DNA from 3 places in the Bradyrhizobium algeriense genome. Region 2 is predicted to be linked to each of the others. Evidence: predicted binding sites of a transcription regulator. Region 2 holds the regulator's gene; each other region holds the start of a gene.
What was found. The regulator LexA, encoded in region 2, represses DNA repair genes until DNA is damaged. The targets are predictions, from matches to a motif close to TGTTCNNNNTGTGTTCNG.
Positions count from the first base shown of each region.

Region 1: a site for LexA is predicted at 1,809-1,826, ahead of ruvC (crossover junction endodeoxyribonuclease RuvC). Genes of this name have one in related genera too.
Region 3: a site for LexA is predicted at 1,599-1,616, ahead of V1286_RS34570 (YifB family Mg chelatase-like AAA ATPase). Genes of this name have one in related genera too.

Region 1 covers NZ_JAZHRV010000001.1:238,282-241,693, reverse strand. The annotation lists partial or broken gene V1286_RS01155 (Holliday junction branch migration protein RuvA) at 30-98, opposite strand; gene V1286_RS01150 (hypothetical protein) at 146-640, opposite strand; gene ruvA (Holliday junction branch migration protein RuvA) at 637-1,254, opposite strand; gene ruvC (crossover junction endodeoxyribonuclease RuvC) at 1,251-1,778, opposite strand; gene V1286_RS01135 (YebC/PmpR family DNA-binding transcriptional regulator) at 2,238-2,984, opposite strand; gene V1286_RS01130 (methyl-accepting chemotaxis protein) at 3,186-3,412, shown strand, end outside.
Region 2 covers NZ_JAZHRV010000001.1:3,395,434-3,398,845, reverse strand. The annotation lists gene V1286_RS16755 (ComEC/Rec2 family competence protein) at 1-155, shown strand, start outside; gene V1286_RS16750 (hypothetical protein) at 261-497, opposite strand; gene V1286_RS16745 (hypothetical protein) at 583-1,011, opposite strand; gene lexA (transcriptional repressor LexA) at 1,236-1,937, opposite strand; gene V1286_RS16735 (molybdopterin molybdotransferase MoeA) at 2,149-3,360, opposite strand.
Region 3 covers NZ_JAZHRV010000001.1:7,192,617-7,196,028, forward strand. The annotation lists gene V1286_RS34560 (MBL fold metallo-hydrolase) at 105-1,088, shown strand; gene V1286_RS34565 (hypothetical protein) at 1,336-1,518, shown strand; gene V1286_RS34570 (YifB family Mg chelatase-like AAA ATPase) at 1,668-3,206, shown strand.

The DNA.
Region 1 (3,412 bases), 3.2 Mb from region 2:
TCGCTTTGCCCACCCTACGGCATCCACACTCACTTCGCCAATTCCTTCAAGCCTAGCCGGATCAGTTGCGCGGTCTCGGCATTCTCTCCCGCGCTGTGCTGTGTCGCCGACATCGTCGGAACGGCGCTCAGGCGTAGCATTGCGTTCATGCCAGAACCTGCTGGTCTGAGCGGCGGCGAAACGGCCACAGCACCGTGTTACAGATCAGCCAGCACCATATCGTGCTGCCGACATGCAGGACGAGGAATATCGACAACCTTTCCCAGGCCGGCGGACTCGCGCTTTTTACCATCACGAAGACGGCGTATGCCACGGTTACGAACAGCGATCCAAGAAAGACCGGGCGGAAGGGCACCAATCCGGTTCGCGATACGGCCTGGGCAATCGAAGCCACGAAGGCCAGAAACAGCGCCTGCGCACCGCCGGCAATATAGGAAGCGATCGCAAAGAAGCCGAACGTCCACAAATAAGCCGAGAGACCGTAGCTTGCGGCAGGCTGGCCATACCCGAACATCATTCCCGTTGCCCATATCAACAGGAAGCCGAGCGGCGGGCCGGCTGCGAGAAAGATCAGGAACACCAGCGCCGTCTTCGGCGTAAACCCCACCGCATCGCTCACATTGTCCGCCGCGTCGCTCACTTCGCGAGCTCCTTCAGCCCCAACCGAATAAGCTGCGCCGTCTCCGCGTTCTCACCCGCACTGCGCGAGGCGGCGGCGATGGCGGCCGCCGCTTGCGGCGGGCCGTAGCCGAGATTGACCAGCGCCGAGATCGCATCCGTCACCGGACGCGGCGCGCGGTCGTTGTCGATCGCGCCAGCAAGATGCACCACGGTCGGATCGACATTGGCAAACGCCGGCGCCTTGTCCTTCAATTCAGAGACGATGCGTTCGGCGACTTTCGGACCGACCCCGGGCGTGCGCGACACCGCAGCCTTGTCGCGCAGTGCGATCGCATTGGCGAGTTCGGCCGGCGGCAAAGTCGACAGCACCGCGAGTGCTACCTTGGCGCCGACGCCCTGCACGGTCTGCAGCAGGCGAAACCATTCGCGCTCGGTATCGGTGCGGAAGCCGAACAGTTTTATCTGATCCTCGCGCACGTACGTCTCGATCGACAGCAACGCGGCATCGCCGGGCGACGGCAGCGCCTGCAGCGTGCGCGACGAGCAATGCACCTGATAGCCGACGCCGCCGACGTCGAGGATCACGTAATCCTCGCCGTAGGAATCGATCAGGCCTTTGAGCTTGCCTATCATAGGTTCGCCACCTTGAGCCGCAGCGCCACGCCCTGGCGGTGATGCGCATGCGTGATGGCAATCGCCAGCGCGTCGGCGGCGTCGGCGGATTTCGGCTCGGCCTTCGGCAGCAATATTTTCAGCATCACCGCGATCTGGTTCTTGTCGGCGTGGCCGGCGCCGACCACGGTCTTCTTGACCTGGTTGGGCGCATATTCCGCAACCGATATGCCGAACATCGCGGGCGCCAGCATGGCGACCCCGCGCGCCTGGCCGAGTTTCAGCGTGGCGACGCCGTCCTTGTTGACAAAGGTTTGTTCGACCGCCGCTTCCGCCGGCCTGAAATCGCCGAGGATTGTGGCGAGCCCCTCATGGATCGCCAGCAGGCGGCTGGCCAGCGGCAGATTGTCCGGCGGCTCCACCGAACCGCAGCCAATGAAGACGAGACGGTTGCCCTCGGTCTCGATCACGCCCCAGCCGGTGCGGCGCAGGCCGGGGTCGATGCCGATGATCCGGACGGGTTGGCGAATCGGTGGGGGTGTCATGGCGTAGTGATAACGCCAGAGCCGGGTGAACGAAACATAAAGAGAACGGAAATCCCCGCGAAACCGTACTGTCCGTATTTAACCCCAAGTGTCCCAAGTAGAGTTTCGGAGCGTCCCAATTCGATTTTGGTCCGAATTGTCTCTGTCGCGTCCGTGAGCCCAATCCTATATGCTCAAAGAGAAGCATCGATAGGAGCCGTCATGTTCTCCTGGGTCGTTTTCATCACGATTCCCGTTCTCACCGTAGCGTTCTTGAGCGGACGCTTCACTGCCAAATACGCGGCAGAGAAGGGGCGCTCTACACGCGCTTGGTTCCTCTGGGGCGCCCTGTTCTTTCCGCTCTTTCCTGTTCAGTGGATGGTCTTGGGGCTCCTCCCAAAAAAGTAAGGCCGCCTCAGTTGGCGGCCTCTGTTGGGCGAAAGTTCTTTGCCGCCGTGCCATGATTGATAGATCACGCGGTCACCCGCCCATCTTCGCGACCAGCGCGTCGGAAATCTCGAAATTGGCGTAGACGTTCTGGACATCGTCGTGCTCGTTCAACAGGTCCATCAGCTTCAACAGCTTCTCGCCAGTCTCGTCGTCGACCGCGACCGTGTTCTGCGGCTTCCAGGTCAGCGCCGCCTTGCGGGCTTCGCCGAACTTCGCTTCCAGCGCCTTCGCAACCTCGCGAAAGGTTTCCTGCGAGGCGTAGATCTCGTGGCCGCTTTCGCTGGAGACCACGTCGTCGGCGCCGGCCTCGATCGCGGCATCCAGCATCGCGTCGTCGGAAGCTTTGCTGGCGTTATATTCGATGACGCCGGTGCGATCGAACATGAAAGCAACCGAGCCGGTTTCGCCGAGATTGCCGCCGGACTTGGTGAAGAAGGTGCGGACATCTGAGGCGGTGCGGTTGCGGTTGTCGGTCAGCGCCTCGACGATCACGGCGACGCCGCCGGGGCCGTAGCCCTCGTAGCGGATTTCGTCGTAGCTCTCGCTGTCGCCGCCGGTCGCCTTCTTGATGGCGCGCTCGATATTGTCCTTCGGCATGTTCTCCTGGCGTGCCGCGATCACGGCCGCGCGCAGCCGCGGATTCATGGCCGGGTCCGGGGTCCCCAATTTGGCCGCCACCGTGATTTCCCGCGCCAACTTGCCGAACAGTTTCGACTTCTGGGCATCCTGCTTGCCCTTGCGATGCATGATGTTCTTGAACTGGGAATGGCCGGCCATGCAGGGGTCTCTTGGATTCGTCCGGGAGGGATGCGGGTGAAGCGCGGCCTTATAGGCCGCTAATCGGCCGAAATCAAAGATTTGCGAACCCATGAGGGTATGTAAGTACTGCCGCCTGCCGGAATGTCAGGCAGTTGTTAACCATGATTTCATGCTCGGATGAGAGGATTTCGCACCTGTCCTCAACTTTCAAGAGACGTCATGGCGTTCGGTTTGTTCAAAAAGCGGGTGCCGGAACCGGTTGCGCCTGCCGCTGAAGCCAAGGTTCCACAGGCCTTGGCCGGGACTGAGGCCGTCATTGCCGATGGCGATTCGGCCAAGGCAGTCCTTGAACTGCTGGAGCTCGAACTTGGCGCGATGATCCGCCAGCTCGAACGCGCGGCCAACTCGGTCGCCGGCGGCGCCGAGGCGACGGCTGCGACGCTGTC
Region 2 (3,412 bases):
TCGTCGAGGCGGCAAAACCCAGGGGGATCGATCGCCCGTGGTCGCCGGCCATCGCCGACGAGAGCGAGGCAGACGCCACCGTGCTTGCGCCACGCGTCGTGCCGCGCGCGGTCGACGCCACGCCGGCCGAGGCCGACCTTCAGGCGGAGGAGTAGAGCTCCAGCGAAAGCCTGCCCCGGACTTGATCCGGGGAGGAGACCGGTTCGCGTCAAGAAAACGCGTCAAATCAAAAAATCTAACCCCAGGGCTCTAGATGAATTTCAGTGCTCGTCGAGCGGGGGACTTGAGGGAGTGGCCGGTATTTCGAATGCGCCGAGGTGGAATTCCTCCGGCGCGTCGGGGGTCGACGGCAGGTTGACCAGCGTGAACGACGCCTCGGGGAATTGCCGCCAGATCGCGAGATCTTCGGCCGTGATAGTCAGCCAGCCGTACCGGAACATGTACCGTCCGGGCTCCGTGACGCGACCGGCTTTTTGCCATGTAACCTTGTTGACCACCGACTGCCCCTCGGCGCCCAGTTTCTCACAAAACCATATCACCACGATCCGCCGGCCTGAAACCGGCGGATCGCATGTGCGTCGTTTATCCGGTCACGATGGATCCGGCCCGAGGCGCCTCCGTCACCGCTTCCTTTGCCTTCGCCGACCGTTCGCCCTCGGTCACCGGCAATTGCAGCACGGTCGCGCGCTGGCCTTCGCAAAGCTGCGTCACCAGCACATGGCTTCCGTCAGGAAATTCGATCGCGTCATGATGGCGATCGGACACTTCGGGTTCAATCTGGTTGAACTTGCCGACCCGCCAGTCGGTGGTTCGCGTCCAGATCCATCGGTTGTCGTATCTGACGTCCTCGGTGAACGCCAGTTCGGTGCCGGGAAGCATGCAGACCGCCACTGCGGGCTCGCGTTCCGACGCAAAGCCGCGGGTCGATGTACCGCGGAATGTGGTGGTGATCAGCGTCTCGCCGACCTGGGCCGGTCGCGTTGCCACAGCATGCAGGCTATAGTCACACATCGGATGGCTCCCTCATTTGAGATAGCTGACCCGTGTCTTGAAGGAGGCACAGGCCTCTATCAGAGTAGACTTGGCGCAGAGCCTTTTCTTGTTTCTGGGCATTTCTGCGACGGACGCACTGCGCTTAAATCACAAACGCGATAACGCAGGTTAGTTCCCCACGCCCCACAAAAAACCTCGGCCGAAGGCCGGGGCCGTCGCAGTCCTGTCGGTAACCCGACCATTCAATACTTCCGGTACAGACCGATCAGCTTGCCCTGAATCCGGACCCGGTTCGGCGGCAGGATGCGCACTTCATAGGCAGCGTTGGCGGGCTCCAGCGCGATCGAGGCGCCACGGCGGCGGAAGCGTTTTAGCGTGGCTTCCTCCTCGTCGATCAGCGCCACCACGATGTCGCCGGTGTCGGCGGTTTCGTTGCGCTGGATCAGTGCCATGTCGCCGTCGAGAATGCCGGCGTCCACCATGGAATCGCCGCGCACTTCGAGCGCGTAATGCTCGCCGGAGCCGAGCATGTCGGGCGGCACGCTGATGGTGTGGCTGCGGGTCTGCAGCGCCTCGATCGGCGTACCGGCGGCGATCCGGCCCATCACGGGCACGGCGACCGGGCGGTTGCCGTCGTCCTCGCTGGCCGGCGCGCTTACGGGGCGTTTGCCGAGCGTGCCTTCGATGACGCTCGGCGTGAAGCCGCGGCGGCCGTTGCCGGCGGCAGCCAGCTCCGGCAGCTTGATGACTTCGATGGCGCGGGCGCGGTTGGGCAGGCGGCGGATGAAGCCGCGCTCCTCCAGCGCCGTAATGAGGCGGTGAATTCCGGATTTCGAGCGCAGATCGAGCGCATCCTTCATCTCGTCGAAGGAGGGCGGTACGCCGGCTTCCTTCAGCCGTTCATTGATGAAACGCAGAAGTTCATACTGTTTGCGCGTAAGCATCGCGAGCATTCCCCCGGTTGGTACAGTCTTTCGGTCCCGAATCTCCAGGGTCCATCGCGGGAGTCCCCAAAACTCCCAACCATAGACACTAGCAGTCGAAACAAATCATGAACGGACACTATATGTTCGATATGTGTTCCGCAACCACTTAATTTCAGGTGAACGCATTGCGGCTTCGGCTGAAGACACCCTCAAAGGCGCCGTTCAGGCGTCATTCCGGCAGCCGGAGCAGCTCGCAACGCGAACCCTTCGCGGCAGCCGGCGCGAACGGCGGACGTATCACAAGTGCCCGTGCCGCAGCGAGATTCCCCAATAGCGATGAGTCCTGGTGACTGACCGGCACCGCGATCAGCGTGCCGTCTTCGCGCGCTTCGAGGCGGGCCCGAAGATAGTCTTCACGCTGGTCGTTGGCAGCGAGATCGTGGCCCAGCAGGGCGCTTTCGCGCCGATGATGGACGGCGTCGCGGCCCGATAATGCACGAATCAACGGCACCAGAAACAGGAAGCCGCAGACATAGGAGGAGACGGGATTGCCGGGCAGGCCGATCACCCGCATCGTGCCCAGCCTGCCGTGCATCATCGGCTTGCCCGGCCGCATCGCGATGCGCCAGAACATCATGGCCGTCCCCTCGGCCTCCAGCGACCGCTTGACGAGGTCGTGGTCGCCGACCGAGGCGCCGCCCATGGTGATCAGGATATCCGCGTTTGCCTCGCGCGCACGGCGGATGCCTTGCGCGGTGGCATCGACCGTATCGGCGGCGATCCCGAGATCGACGACCTCGGCGCCCGCCGCCCGCGCCAGTGCTCGGATCCCGTAGCCGTTGGAATAGACGATCTGGCCTGGGCCGGGGGTAGCGCCCGGCATCACCAGCTCGTCGCCGGTGGCGAGCACTGCGACTTTCGGGCGGCGGTGCACCGCAAGCTCCGGATAGTTCATGCCGGCGGCGAGTGACAAATCGCGGTCGGTGAGGCGGCGCCCGCGCGTGAGCAGCACATCGCCCTCACGGAAATCGACGCCGGCGGGGCGGATATGCCGCCCTCGAACGGCGGCTTCGGTGATGGCGATGTGATCGCCGTCGATGGCCGTGTCTTCCTGGATGATGACGGCATCAGCGCCGTCAGGGATCACGCCGCCGGTGAAGATCCTCATCGCTTCGCCTTGGCCTACCTTCCGCTCGAACGGGCGGCCGGCGGCGACCTCGCCGATCACCTTCAGCCGCACCGAAAGATCGGCGGCATCGGCCGCGCGCACCGCATAGCCGTCCATCGCCGACATCGCCTGCGGCGGCTGCGTGCGCCGTGCCGCGACGTCGCGCGCCAGCACGCGATGCCAGGCATCGTCGAGCGCGACCATCTCTTCGGGCAACGGTTCGGCGCCGGCAAGGATTGCGGCAAGCGCATCGGCGACAGGCATCAAGGCCACGGGCAGACCTCCAGCAGCATGATCCGGAAAAGTGGACACCGGTTTTCCGAAT
Region 3 (3,412 bases), 3.8 Mb from region 2:
CTCATCCCACTTGCCAATTTCGGGAAGCGGGCGCAGCCTGTAGCCACGGATGAAGCTGTCCGGGCACGTACTGCAATTCTTAAAAAATCAGTGGAGGAAGACGCATGACGACGAATCTTTCGCGACGGTCTTTGCTTGCGCTCGGCGCAGGACTCGGTGTGGGCCTCAGTGCATCGACCATGCTCGGCGACAGCGCGCTGGCGAAGGCGCCAAAACTCGGCACGCAGACGCCCTACTGGCACCGCTTCATCCTCGGCGACGCCGAAGTGACCGTGGTCTCCGACGGACCGCTGCCGCTCGGCGATCCCTCCGGCACCTTCACCGGCGTGCCGAAGGAGGAAGTGAAGAAGATGCTCGCCGACAACTTCCTCAACCCCGACAATGTCGTGCTGGAGCAGAACTCGCCGATCGTGAACACCGGCGACAAGCTGATCCTGTTCGACACCGGCATGGGCACCTCGAAGGCGTTCGGCCCGACCACCGGCCAGCAGCAGAAGAGCATGGCGGCAGCCGGCATCAAGGCCTCCGACATCGACGCCGTCGTGTGCTCGCACGCGCATATCGACCACATCGGCGGCCTCGTCGGCGCCGACGACAAGCCGCTATTCCCGAATGCGCAGGTCTACATCGCCCAGAGCGATTTCGATTTCTGGACCGATGAGGGCAAGCTCGGCAGCCCGCTGAAGGACTTCATCCTCCACGCCCGCAAGAACCTGATGCCGGTGCGCGACCGCATCGTGTTCATCAAGGACAACCAGGAATTTTTGCCCGGCGTCACCGCGCTCTCGGCCCCCGGCCACACCGTTGGCCACACCATCTTCATGGTGAGCTCAAAGGGCAAATCCTTCTGCTTCCTCGGCGACCTCTCGCACCACGCCGTGCTGCTGTTGGAGAAGCCGCGGATGGAATTCTCCTACGACAGCGATCCGAAGCAGGCGGCAGCCTCGCGCGTTAAGATGCTGGACATGCTCGCCGCCCAGAAGATCCCGGTGATGTCCTATCACTTCGCCTGGCCGGGCTACGGCCACGTTGCCAAGAACGGCGACGGCTTCCGGTATTATCCCGAACCGATGAACATGCAGCTCTGAAGCAACGCCTATACTCCGGGGCGGCCGGTTTGGCCCGCCCCGGAAGCCGCCTTGCAGCGCTAGGGACCGACCTCCGTCTGGCGTAAGTCTTGGTCAGCGAATCATGCCGTAACGCCCCTGGAGAGCGGAGGTATTTATCGAACGGGCATATCTTAGGAACAATCGCGGACCACCGAAATTGGTCTTTCCTGAACGAGGATGAAGCTCGCGTCTCGACAGCTTGGCAGCCGGTATGGAGGCCCAGCAAATGACCAAAGACTTCGTGGCTATTGGCGCTGGCATGCTCGTCGTGGGGCTGGGAGTGTGGAGCTTGTGGGGTCACCCGCAGAACGTGAGGCCTGCGGAGACCCCGGAGGCGCGCATTCTCGCCGATGATCCGGCGCTGAAGCTTGCGTCAGAGCAGAACCCGTATATGCGAACGGAGCGCTAGGCTGGAGCGAGGCGACGGTGCCTCAGCGATCCGGCGGCCGGTCTGTTGGTGCAGGACGCGTTTGCGCGCCTTTGCGCCTATGTTCCCTTAATGTTCTTGACTTTCCCCAAGGTTCCCCGCTACCTTCGATTGTGGAACAAGGGGCAGGCATGGTTGCGCGGGTTTCTACCGTAGCGTTTGAGGGGATCGAGGCCCGGGCAGTCGACGTGCAGGTGCAGGTCGCGCCCGGCTTGCCGGCGTTTGCGATCGTGGGTCTTCCGGACAAGGCGGTGTCGGAGGCGCGGGAACGGGTGCGCTCGGCGCTGATCGCCTCGGGGCTGGCGCTGCCGGCGCGCCGGATTATCGTCAACCTCGCGCCGGCCGATCTGCCGAAGGAAGGTAGCCATTACGATCTGCCGATCGCGCTCGGCCTGATGGCAGCGATCGGCGCGATCCCGCCGGATGCACTCAACGGCTTTACCGTACTCGGCGAGCTCGGGCTCGATGGCTCGATCGCGCCCGTCGCCGGTGTATTGCCGGCCGCGATCGGGGCGAATGCGCGCGAGGAAGGCTTGATCTGTCCGGCGGCGTGCGGCACGGAGGCCGCCTGGGCGAGCCCCGATATCCAGATCATCGCGGCAAAATCGCTGATCCAGATCGCCAACCATTTTAAAGGAACGCAGGTGCTGTCGCGCCCGCAGCCGAAAGTGCACGAGCCGGAGGCGACGCATCTCGATTTGCGCGACATCAAGGGCCAGGAAAGCGCCAAACGCGCGCTGGAGATCGCGGCGGCCGGCGGGCATCATCTGCTGATGATCGGCTCGCCCGGCGCCGGCAAATCGATGCTGGCGGCGCGGCTGCCGTCGATCCTGCCGCCGCTGTCGCCATCCGAACTGCTGGAAGTCTCGATGATCGCCTCCGTCGCCGGCGAAATCCGCGACGGCGCGCTGACCGCGCGGCGGCCGTTTCGCGCGCCCCATCATTCCGCCAGCATGGCGGCGCTCACCGGCGGCGGCATGCGCGCCAAGCCCGGCGAGATTTCGCTTTCGCATCAGGGCGTGCTGTTCCTCGATGAATTGCCGGAATTCGACGCGCGCGTATTGGACTCGCTGCGCCAACCGCTGGAGAACGGCGAAGTCTCAGTGTCCCGCGCCAATCACCGCGTCACCTACCCTGCGCGCTTCATGCTAGTCGCGGCGATGAACCCGTGCCGCTGCGGCCATGCCTATGAACCCGGCTATTCCTGCAGGCGCGCCCCGGTCGAGCGCTGCACCGCAGATTACCAGATGCGGATCTCCGGTCCGCTGATGGACCGCATCGACCTGCGCATCGAGGTGCCGGCGGTGACCGCCGCCGACCTGATACTGCCGCCGCCTTCCGAAGGCTCCGCGGAAGTCGCCGCCCGCGTGGCGGCCGCCCGCGACCTCCAGCTCGCGCGCTATGCGGCGGCCGGCCTGCCGCATATCCGCACCAACGCCGAAGCGCCGGCTTCGCTGCTCGAAGCGATTGCGCAGCCGGATGCGCAGGGGCAAAAGCTTTTGCGCGACGCCGCCGAGACCATGAAGCTCACCGCCCGCGGCTATCACCGCGTGCTGCGCGTCGCCCGCACGCTCGCCGATCTCGACGGCGCGGAAAAGATCGGCCGGATTCATTTGGCGGAGGCGTTGTCGTATCGCGCGCTGGCCGAGGATTTGAGACGGGCGGCTTAAGCGCTGCGCGCTCAGCCGAAATTTGCAAGGCGCATCAAGGTGATTTGGGTCGTCCAGCCCTTCGCGCAAAAATATTCTGCTTCCGCCGCAGGCCAAATCAGTCCCATAACTCCGCCCGTCTCACGGCGGATGAGGCGCGTTGGCCATCGTCACGAACGCGCGGTGAGATGCGATGGACGCGAGAGCTGCGACTGACGTGTGTGGCT